Salinigranum rubrum: one gene and its partners. The protein of the gene in region 2 binds, or shares a complex with, the protein of the main gene of each other region. Links are inferred from orthologs where the notes say so. Each region holds a gene or a part of one and is shown on either strand. Other genes may lie near its edges. The genes, in order: C2R22_RS02095, C2R22_RS12440 and C2R22_RS11455.

Region 1 (2,948 bases), 2.1 Mb from region 2 along the record:
GCAGGCGGGCGAGCGTCGGGTCGCGGCGCGCTACGCGCTCGGGACGCTCGCCGCCGCGCTCGTCGGAGTTGCGCTCGGCGGCGGCGCGGTCCGCGCGCTCCTCTGAGTCGGTCAGTCGTCGGGGTCCGACCGCCACACGAGCCCTTCGACCTCCCCGCGGAGGACGACCGTGTGCTCCGCGCCGGCCCGCGCGCTCGCGGTTCGCCGGCACTCGACGGTCGCCGCCAGGTCGAACCGGTCCTCCCGGGCGTCGACCCGCTCTGTCGTCCACTCGCATCGAACGGTGTCGCCGGCGTAGACTGGGGTGAGAAAGTCGAACTCCATGGTCCGGGCCAGCACTTCGAGGTCGCCGCCGATTTCGGTCGAGAGCGTCGCCGTCAACAGGCCGTGGACCATCGGGGGCTCTCGTTCGGTGTGGATGGCCTGAGTGTCACGTGAGACCGCGGCGAATCCGCTGACGTCCTCGTCGGTGAACGTGCGTTCGACGACGTGGACGTCGCCTTGCTCGGGAGGGGCCATTGGACGCGGGTTCGACGGAGGGAAAGAAAGGTTGTGGGGTCGACAGCGGCGGTGGTGCGCGAGAGCGAGCGACTGCAGGGAGCGAGCGAACGCGCGAGGGGCGAGTATCGCAGGGCCGAAGGCCCGAGAAACGCAGTCTGCTGGGGGTGAGGACTGCGGTCTCACCGCGCCCGTGTACCGTGTTGTCGCCGTGTCGGCTACGCTGCCGCGTCGACCGACGATGCACCCGGAGCGACGACCGAGAACCGACTGTCCGGAGCGGGATTGTGAACCACGGTCGTTCCGCTCGCTTCGTTCGCTCCACGCTCTGGTTCAACTCCCGTTATCGCGTCTGTGCGACTCACAGGTGGCGAGCACACGCTACGCGGTGCTCGCCGAGTAGTTCGTCGCAAAAGGACGCCCGGAGCGGGATTTGAACCCGCGTCACGACCGTGACAGGGTCGTATGATGGGCCACTACACCATCCGGGCAGTGCGCACTCTCCAGTATCCGGGTTTCGTAAATAAGACTTCTCATCTCACCGCGCCGTGTGGGGCGCTATCGTCGGTCGCTCCGCAAGGCATTTATCTCACGTCTCCGTGTGTAAAGGTACCAGCCCGCTCGTGGTCGGTGAGCGGCGCTACCCGCACCGGTTGACAAGGGTTAAATGGCTGGCCCCTGAATCCGACTGTAGTATCTCGTGAGAGCTTCTTCCCATCCCCCCGACATCCATGGTCAACGTAAGCGAACACACCCTAGTTCCGGAGCACGCCATCCTCGACGAACCCGAAATCGAGGAGATGATGGCTGAGTACGACGTCGAGCGGGTGAATCTACCGAAGATCCGCACGTCGGACCCGGCGCTCCCCGACGAGGCCGAGGCCGGCGACGTCGTCAAGATCGTCCGCGACTCGCGAACGACAGACACGGCGGTCGTCTACCGATTGGTGATCGAATGAATCGACAGTCACGACGCACGATCTCCAGAGAGTACTTTTCGCAGGAACGGCTCGCAGAACACCACTTCCGCTCGTTCAACAACTTCCTCGGGCGCGGGATGCAGGAGGTCGTCGACGAGAAGGAGACCATCGAGACCGACATCGGCGACAAGGAGGGCGAGGAACCGGTGTGGGTCGAACTCGGCGACATCCGCGTCGAGACCCCCGAGTGAGGGAGGCCGACGGGAGCGAGGAACTCCTGTTCCCCCAGGAGGCCCGCCTCCGCAACATCACCTACGCCGCGCCGGTGTTCATGGAGATGTCCATCGTCCGCGGCGGCGAGGAGGAAGAGGAGGTCGTCCTCGACTCCACCGAGACCAAGGTGGGTCGGATGCCCATCATGGTCGGCTCCCGGAAGTGCAACATCTCCGAACTCTCCGACGCGGACCTCGTCGAGATCGGCGAGGACCCCGTCGACCCCGGCGGCTACTTCATCGTCAACGGCTCCGAGCGCGTGCTCATGACCTCGGAGGACCTCGCGCCGAACAAGATCCTCGCCGAGTACGACACGAAGTACGGCGACGAGATCCAGGTCGCGAAGACGTTCTCTCAGCGCCGCGGGTACCGCGCGCTCGTTCTCTGTGAGCGGAACCGTGAGGGCCTCTTGGAGGTGTCGTTCCCCTCCGTCTCCGGGTCGGTGAACTTCGTCACGCTCGTCCGCGCGCTCGGTCTCGAATCGGACGAGGAGATCGTCCACCGCGTCTCGGACGACCCCGAGATCGTGAAGTTCATGCTGGAGAACCTGGAGGAGGCGCCCGTTCAGACCGAAGAACAGGCCATCGAGGCGCTCGGCAAGCGCGTCGCCGGCGGCCAGGGCAAGAACTACCAGCTCAAGCGCGCCAACTACGTCATCGACCGCTACCTCCTCCCCCACCTGCACGAGGAAGGCGTCGAGGAGGAGGAGGTGCGCATCAACAAGTCGTACTACCTCTGCCGGATGGCCGAGGCGTGTTTCGAACTTGCGCTCGGGCGGCGCGAATCGGACGACAAGGACCACTACGCGAACAAGCGGCTCAAGGTGTCGGGCGACCTGATGCGCGACCTCTTCAGAACGGCGCTGAACAAGCTCGCACGCGACGTGAAGTACCAGCTCGAACGGGCGAACATGCGGAACCGGAACCTGACGGTGAACACCGTCGTGCGCTCGGACGTGCTGACCGAACGCCTAGAGCACCCCATCGCCACCGGGAACTGGGTCGGTGGGCGCTCGGGCGTCTCTCAGCTCGTCGACAGGACGGACTACATGGGGGTGCTGTCGCACCTTCGACGGCTGCGCTCGCCGCTGTCGCGCTCGCAACCACACTTCGAGGCGCGCGACCTCCACGCGACCCAGTGGGGTCGCATCTGTCCCTCCGAGACGCCGGAGGGGCCGAACTGCGGCCTGGTGAAGAACTTCGCCCAGGCGATGGAGCTGTCACAGAACGTCGAGGACGAGCGGGCGCTCAAGCGAGA
Region 2 (2,907 bases):
GCAAGCAGAGCAACCTCTACGAGTGTCCCGACTGTGGGTTCCGAGGTCCCTGACTACAACAATGGGAAAAGTAGCCGCCAAGATCAAGGTCATGCCGAACAGCCCCGACATCGACCTCGACGCGCTCCAGGAGCGTCTCGAGGAGTCCCTGCCCGAGGGCGCGCGCATCAACGGGTTCGAGCGCGACAACGTCGCGTTCGGCCTCGTCGCGCTCCTCCCGACGGTCATCGTCCCCGACGACGCCGGCGGAACCGAAGCGGTCGAAGAGGCGTTCATGGGCGTCGACGGCGTCGAGAGCGTCTCCGTCGAGAACGTCGGCCGTATCTGAACGACAGTTCGCTTCTCGCGGTTTTCCGTCCGGCGAGCCTCGGCTTCGGCGCTCTCAGGCCCGCGCCGCGAGGACGGTGCCGACGAGCGTCCCGAGGATGAACCCCCCGAACATCGCCAGCGGGAGCGAGTTGAGGAGGATACCGACGACGCCCCCGAAAAGCATTCCGGCGGCGAACCCGGAGCCGAAGCGGACGGCGAACCCGCCCTCGCTCGCGCCGGGTCCAAAGTCGGCCGCTTCTGCCTCGTGAGCGGACTCGACCGCCATCTCCGTCTCGTCTTCCGCCTCGACCGGCGAGTTCGTCTCCTCGGCGCGTGAGACGTCGGTGACCGTCGGGGCTTCCTGACTCATGGGAGAGAGTGGTCCGCGGAGCCTGATATGCTTTGCCACGAGTGGCATCGGGTGAGAACCATCGGCCTCCGGGCTGTGTGCCGCGTTGCCGTGCGCGGACGGGAACGTGTCTTTTATAACGCCGTCAGAAGTAGTACGTTCCACGACTATGCCGAGTTCCAACGGTCCGATGAAGGGGACGCGGAACAAACTCAAGAACAAACCCCGAGAGCGTGGCACGTCGCCGCCACAGCGAGCGATTCAGGAGTACGAGGTCGGGCAGAAGGTCCACCTGAAGATCGACCCCAGCGTCCGGAAGGGTCGCTTCCACCCGCGCTTCAGCGGGCACACGGGTGAGGTCGTCGGGAAGCAGGGCCGCTCGTTCAAGGTCGAGATCACCGACGGCGGGAAGACGAAGACGCTCATCACGCGCCCGGCGCACCTCCGCGCACAGAAGTAGATGACCATCTTCAAAGAGAAGCTCGGCGAGGAGTTCCTCACGACGTCGGAGGTGAAGCGGCTCCTCGAAGAGGTCGAGGCCGAACGCGCGGCCGACGAGGAGCGCGAGGTCCGGTACGAACTGGCCCGCGCCATCGAGCACGTCAACCGATTCGCCTTTCTCGACCCCGAGGACTCGCGCGCGCTCGCCGAGGAACTCCTCGAACTGGAGAAGGTCGACGAGGCGACGGCGTTCAAGATCGCCGACCTGCTCCCCCAGTCGCGCGACGAACTCCGCGCGGTCTACGCTCAGCAGCGCTACGCGCTCTCGGGCGACGAACTCGACGAGATTCTCAACGTCGTCGCCAAGTACGCCTGACTCGGCGCTCGTCTCGAATCCGGGCCTTCGGCCCCCGGAGACGAACGACGGCGACGACCGCCACACGGCGAGAATACGCTGGCTCTCTCGGTGCCAACGATTTAAATAATCTGTCAGCATAGAGTTGTGTATGACCACCAGCGAGAGCGGCGACGCAGTCGACGCGGCCGGCGACGAGACGGAGGAGAGCACGCTGCGTATGGCCGTCGTTCTCGACGTGTTGCCGCACGGTCGCACCGATGACGACCGCCCACGGTACAAGAAATCGCCGTTGGCGTACGCGCTCGGCGAGGAGGACTTCCGCCTCGTCGAACTCAGACTCGCGGACGACGCCGACGTGAGCATCGGCGACCGTGTCGTCCTCGGCCCCGCGGACGAACGCGTGGCCGTCGAGGAACTCCGCGACATCGAGTACGACGCCCTCTCGAACACCGCGCTCTCCGAACTGGAGTACGTCGTCGACGAGGTACTCGCCGAACACGAGTCGCGGTTCGTCGGCTTCTACAACGACGCCCAGCCCATCACCATCCGCCTCCACCAACTGAACCTCCTGCCGGGAATCGGCAAGAAACTCCGCAACAACATCCTCGACGAGCGGAAGCGGGGTCCGTTCGAGAGCTTCGAGGACCTCGAAGACCGCATCTCGGGCCTGCACAACCCGAAGGACATCCTCGCCGAACGGATCATGTCGGAACTCCGTGACGACGACCTCAAGTACAAAGCGTTCGTGCGGCGCGACGCCGAGTCGTAGTCGACGACGGCCGAATAACAGACTTTAGGCCCGCCGGGACGAAGGGTGTGATAATGAACACGGACGGCACCGGCCGTCGCGACCCCGACCGGCTCATTCGCCGGGCCGGGGTCCGCGGCGACCCGGACCGCGACCAGCACTTCCTCGTCGACGACCGGGTACTCGACCGGATTCCGAGCTATCTCTCCCGGGAGACGGACACGAGCCACCTCCTCGAAATCGGCGGCGGAACGGGGGCGCTCACCGACCGCCTGCTCGCCCTCGGTGACCGCGTGACGGTCGTCGAACGCGACGCCGACCTGGCTGCGTTCCTCCGCGAGGAGTTCGCCGAGGAGGTCGAATCGGGCCGGCTGACCGTCCTCGAGGGCGACGCCCTCTCGGTGGAACTCCCCGACTTCTCGGCGTGCGTCTCGAACCTCCCCTACGGTATCTCCTCGGAAATCGCGTTCCGACTCCTCCCCCGGGGGAAGCCCCTCGTGTTGATGTTCCAGTTCGAGTTCGCCGAGCGAATGGCGGCCGACCCGGGGACGAGCGAGTACGGTCGGCTCTCGGTCGGGGCGCAGCACTACGCCGACGTCGAACTCGTCGAGCGCGTCCCTCGCGAGGCGTTCGCCCCGGCCCCGGCGGTCGAGAGCGCGGTCGTCCGGACGGCGCCGCGCGACCCCGAGTACACCGTCGCGG
Region 3 (3,120 bases), 200 kb from region 2 along the record:
CGCGTCGTCGGCCTCCTCGGCGTCGGGTTCCGCGACCTCGACGTCCGCCTCGGTCGCCGGGGCGGCCTCGTCGGCCGCGGCTGTCTCTTCGACCTCGGCCTCCTCGCTGGGGGCCTCGGCGGCTTCTTCGGTGTCGTTTTCGGCCTCGGTCTCGACGTCGGGGGCCTCGGCGGCCTCCTCCTCGTCGACGACCTCGACCGCGTCGTTGTCGTTGTCGCTCATTCGTTAGACTGCGTCGTCCGCGATTCTGATGAGTTCGTTCAGCTTGGCGGTTCGCTCGCCCTGCACCGTGCCGGTCTTGATGAACGGCGCGTCGGTGGCGACGGCGAGGTGTGCGATGGTGGTGTCCTCGGTCTCGCCCGAGCGGTGGGAGATGACCGAGTCGTACCCGTGCTCGGTCGCGAGTTCGATGGCGTCGAACGCGTCGGTCAAGGAGCCGATCTGGTTCGGCTTGATGAGGATGGAGTTGCCGGCGCCGGCGTCGATGCCATCCTGGAGACGCGACGTGTTCGTGACGAACAGGTCGTCGCCGCAGATGAGCGTCCGGTCGCCCACCTCGTCGGTGAGTTCGGCGAAGCCCTCGTAGTCGTTCTCGTCGAGGGGGTCCTCGACGTAGGCGAGGTCGTACTCGTCGACCATCTCGGCGATGTAGGCGATCATCTCCGCCGTCGATTTGACCTCGTCGCCGAAGTCGTAGCCCTCCTCGGAGTGGAGTTCGCTCGCGGCGACGTCGAGGCCGAACTTGATCTCGAAGCCGAGGTCGTCCGCGACGTCCTCGACGGCCTCTTCCATCACCTCGAACGCCTCCGCGTCGGAGATGGGTGGCGCCCACGCGCCCTCGTCTCCCTTCGCGGCGGGGACGTCCCGCTCGTCGAGGAGTTCGGAGGCGCGGCCGTGGACCTTCGCGTTGGCGAAGACGGCCTCCGCGACGGAGGGTGCACCGACGGGTGCGGCGAGGAACTCTTGGATGTGAGTCGCCTCCTTGGCGTGCTCGCCGCCCCCGATGACGTTGCCGAGGGGGATGGGGAAGTTGTCGCCGCGGAACGCTCCTCCGAGGTGCTGGTACAGCGGCAGACCGAGGGTGTCGGCCCCGGCTTTCGCCGCGGCCATCGAGATGGCGACTGCCGAGTTCGCGCCGATTTCGGAGAAGTTCTCCGTGCCGTCGGCGGCCCGAAGCGTCGTGTCGACCGCGCGCTGGTCGCCGGTGTGTACCTCGCCCTCCAGTCGGGGAATGGCCAGTCGGCGGGCGGCCGCGATGGCCTCCGAGGGCGGAAGCTCGATAGCCTCGTACTCGCCGGTACTCGCCCCCGAGGGGGCGGCGGCACGGCCGAACCCGCCGGATTCGGTGAGGACGTCGGCCTCGACGGTCGGGTTTCCACGCGAGTCGAGCACACGGCGGAGCGAGACGGAGCTGATGAGCGTCATGCGTCACCTCCACCTGCGATGGGCAGCGTCATGTCAGTTGCCCTCCCGTTTGACGGTGAACGGCAGCACGCCCGCGTCGTACTCCTCGGCGGCGATGAGGATGGGCTCGGACTGCTCGGAATCGATGAGCACCGGCGCGCCGTACGACACTTGCAGGGCTCTCGCGCCCAGGATGCGTGCCTTCTCGTAGCGGTTGTAGCGCTGTTTCATTGGTAGGGAGCCACCACGTCGACGAGGTCCTTGTGCGAGACGATCATCCGACGGCAGCAGTGGCGGGTGACCCCGAGGTCGTCGAGGACCTCGGCGGGGTCTTCGCCCGCCTCCGTGCGTCGCTTGAAGTCGTCCCAGTGCTCACCCACGACGTTGCCGCACGTGAAGCACCGGACGGGAATCATCATGGTTCGGTCACCTAGCGGTAGGACTTCTGGTAGCGTGCTCGTGCGCCCGGTCCGCCCCACTTCTTGGGCTCGGACTGGCGGACGTCGTTCACCAGCAGCGAGCGGTCGAACTCCATGAACGCGTCGCGGAGTTCGGCGTCGTTGAGGTGCTGGACGATACCGCGCGCGATGGCGGTGCGGACGGCGTCGGCCTGTCCGCTCACGCCCCCGCCCGAAACGGAGATGTCGAGGTCGACCTGCGAACGGAGGTCGTCGCCGGCGATGCGGAACGGCTCCAGCATCTTCAGGCGGGCCATCTCCGGTTCGACCAGTTCGACCGGTCGGGAGTTGATGCGCACGCGACCCTCGCCGTCCCTGACCGTAGCACGGGCGACGGCCGTCTTCTTCTTGCCAGACGTGTTGGTTACCATGTGACGTTAGCCCCCAGATTCTCGCTCACTTCGCCGAGCGAGATGAACTTGATGTTCGACAGGCGGTCCAGCGACGTCCCTTCGAGCACTTCGCCCTCGTCGTCGTACGGGTTGCCGACGTAGATGCGGACGCGTTCGAGCGCCTCGCGGCCGCGCGGCTTCTTGTACGGGAGCATGCCGCGGACGGCGCGCTTGAAGATGCGGTCGGGACGCTTCGGGTAGTACGGCCCCCGGTCGGAGCCGACGTCGACGCGCTTGCGGTAGACGCTCATGACGTCCTCTTCGGAGCCGGTGATGACCGCGTCTTCGGCGTTGACGACGGCGACCGACTCGCCGGCGAGCGCCTTCTGTGCAACCTCGCTGGCGACGCGACCGAGGATACAGTCGCGGGCGTCGACGACGACGTCCGCGTCGAACTCGGCCACGCTCATCGAATCACCCGTACGTTCGACCCGTCGGGGTTCTGTTCGGCTAGCTGTTCCAGCGTCACGGCGTCGCCGACCCGCTCGATCTTCGTGCGAGCGGTCGACGAGAAGTCGACGGCGGCGACGGTGACGTTCTTCTGCAGCACACCACTGCCCAGCACCTTGCCGGGGACGACGACGGTCTCGTCCTCGCGGGCGTACCGTTCGATGCGTCCGAGGTTTACCTCTGCGTGGGTGCGCCGTGGCTTCTCTAAGCGGTCGGCGACGTCGGCCCAGACGTTGGCGCCGGAGTCGCGCGAGACCGCCTTCAGCTCGGCGATGAGACTTGCGAGTCTCGGATTCGTCTTACTCATGGTCTGTAATCGGGGAGAGAAATCGGAGGATGCAGGGAGCAGGATTCGAACCTGCGGACCCCTATGGGACAGCGCCCTGAACGCTGCGCCGTTGGCCAGACTTGGCTAT

Evidence for each region.
Region 1: C2R22_RS12440 (region 2) and C2R22_RS02095 share a complex: the UniProt entries of both Methanocaldococcus jannaschii proteins name them as parts of the RNA polymerase complex. The link is inferred for Salinigranum rubrum from one-to-one orthologs.
Region 3: C2R22_RS12440 (region 2) and C2R22_RS11455 share a complex: the UniProt entries of both Methanocaldococcus jannaschii proteins name them as parts of the RNA polymerase complex. The link is inferred for Salinigranum rubrum from one-to-one orthologs.

Annotation. Positions count from the first base shown.
Region 1 is NZ_CP026309.1:434,706-437,653, reverse strand. Bases 50-2,843 are described here. They hold C2R22_RS02095 (DNA-directed RNA polymerase subunit H), read left to right. Parts: upstream 50-1,229; coding sequence 1,230-1,457; downstream 1,458-2,843. Other genes in these bases: C2R22_RS02105 (MaoC/PaaZ C-terminal domain-containing protein), read right to left, coding at 112-519; C2R22_RS02110 (fluoride efflux transporter FluC), read left to right, coding at 50-106. In the rest of the region: more of C2R22_RS02110, read left to right, coding at 1-49. UniProt on the Methanocaldococcus jannaschii protein: DNA-dependent RNA polymerase (RNAP) catalyzes the transcription of DNA into RNA using the four ribonucleoside triphosphates as substrates.
Region 2 is NZ_CP026309.1:2,532,159-2,535,065, reverse strand. The notes cover bases 44-2,796. They hold C2R22_RS12440 (RNA polymerase Rpb4 family protein), read left to right. Parts: upstream 44-1,118; coding sequence 1,119-1,475; downstream 1,476-2,796. Other genes in these bases: C2R22_RS12430 (16S ribosomal RNA methyltransferase A), read left to right, coding at 2,280-2,796; C2R22_RS12435 (DUF655 domain-containing protein), read left to right, coding at 1,606-2,226; C2R22_RS12445 (50S ribosomal protein L21e), read left to right, coding at 828-1,118; C2R22_RS12450 (hypothetical protein), read right to left, coding at 383-679; C2R22_RS12455 (elongation factor 1-beta), read left to right, coding at 62-328. Outside these bases: more of C2R22_RS12460, read left to right, coding at 1-43; more of C2R22_RS12430, read left to right, coding at 2,797-2,907. UniProt on the Methanocaldococcus jannaschii protein: DNA-dependent RNA polymerase (RNAP) catalyzes the transcription of DNA into RNA using the four ribonucleoside triphosphates as substrates. This subunit is less well bound than the others.
Region 3 is NZ_CP026309.1:2,334,642-2,337,761, forward strand. The notes cover bases 48-3,013. They hold C2R22_RS11455 (DNA-directed RNA polymerase subunit K), read right to left. Parts: upstream 1,636-3,013; coding sequence 1,459-1,635; downstream 48-1,458. Other genes in these bases: rpsB (30S ribosomal protein S2), read right to left, coding at 48-222; eno (phosphopyruvate hydratase), read right to left, coding at 226-1,425; C2R22_RS11460 (DNA-directed RNA polymerase subunit N), read right to left, coding at 1,632-1,823; C2R22_RS11465 (30S ribosomal protein S9), read right to left, coding at 1,835-2,233; C2R22_RS11470 (50S ribosomal protein L13), read right to left, coding at 2,227-2,664. In the rest of the region: more of rpsB, read right to left, coding at 1-47. UniProt on the Methanocaldococcus jannaschii protein: DNA-dependent RNA polymerase (RNAP) catalyzes the transcription of DNA into RNA using the four ribonucleoside triphosphates as substrates.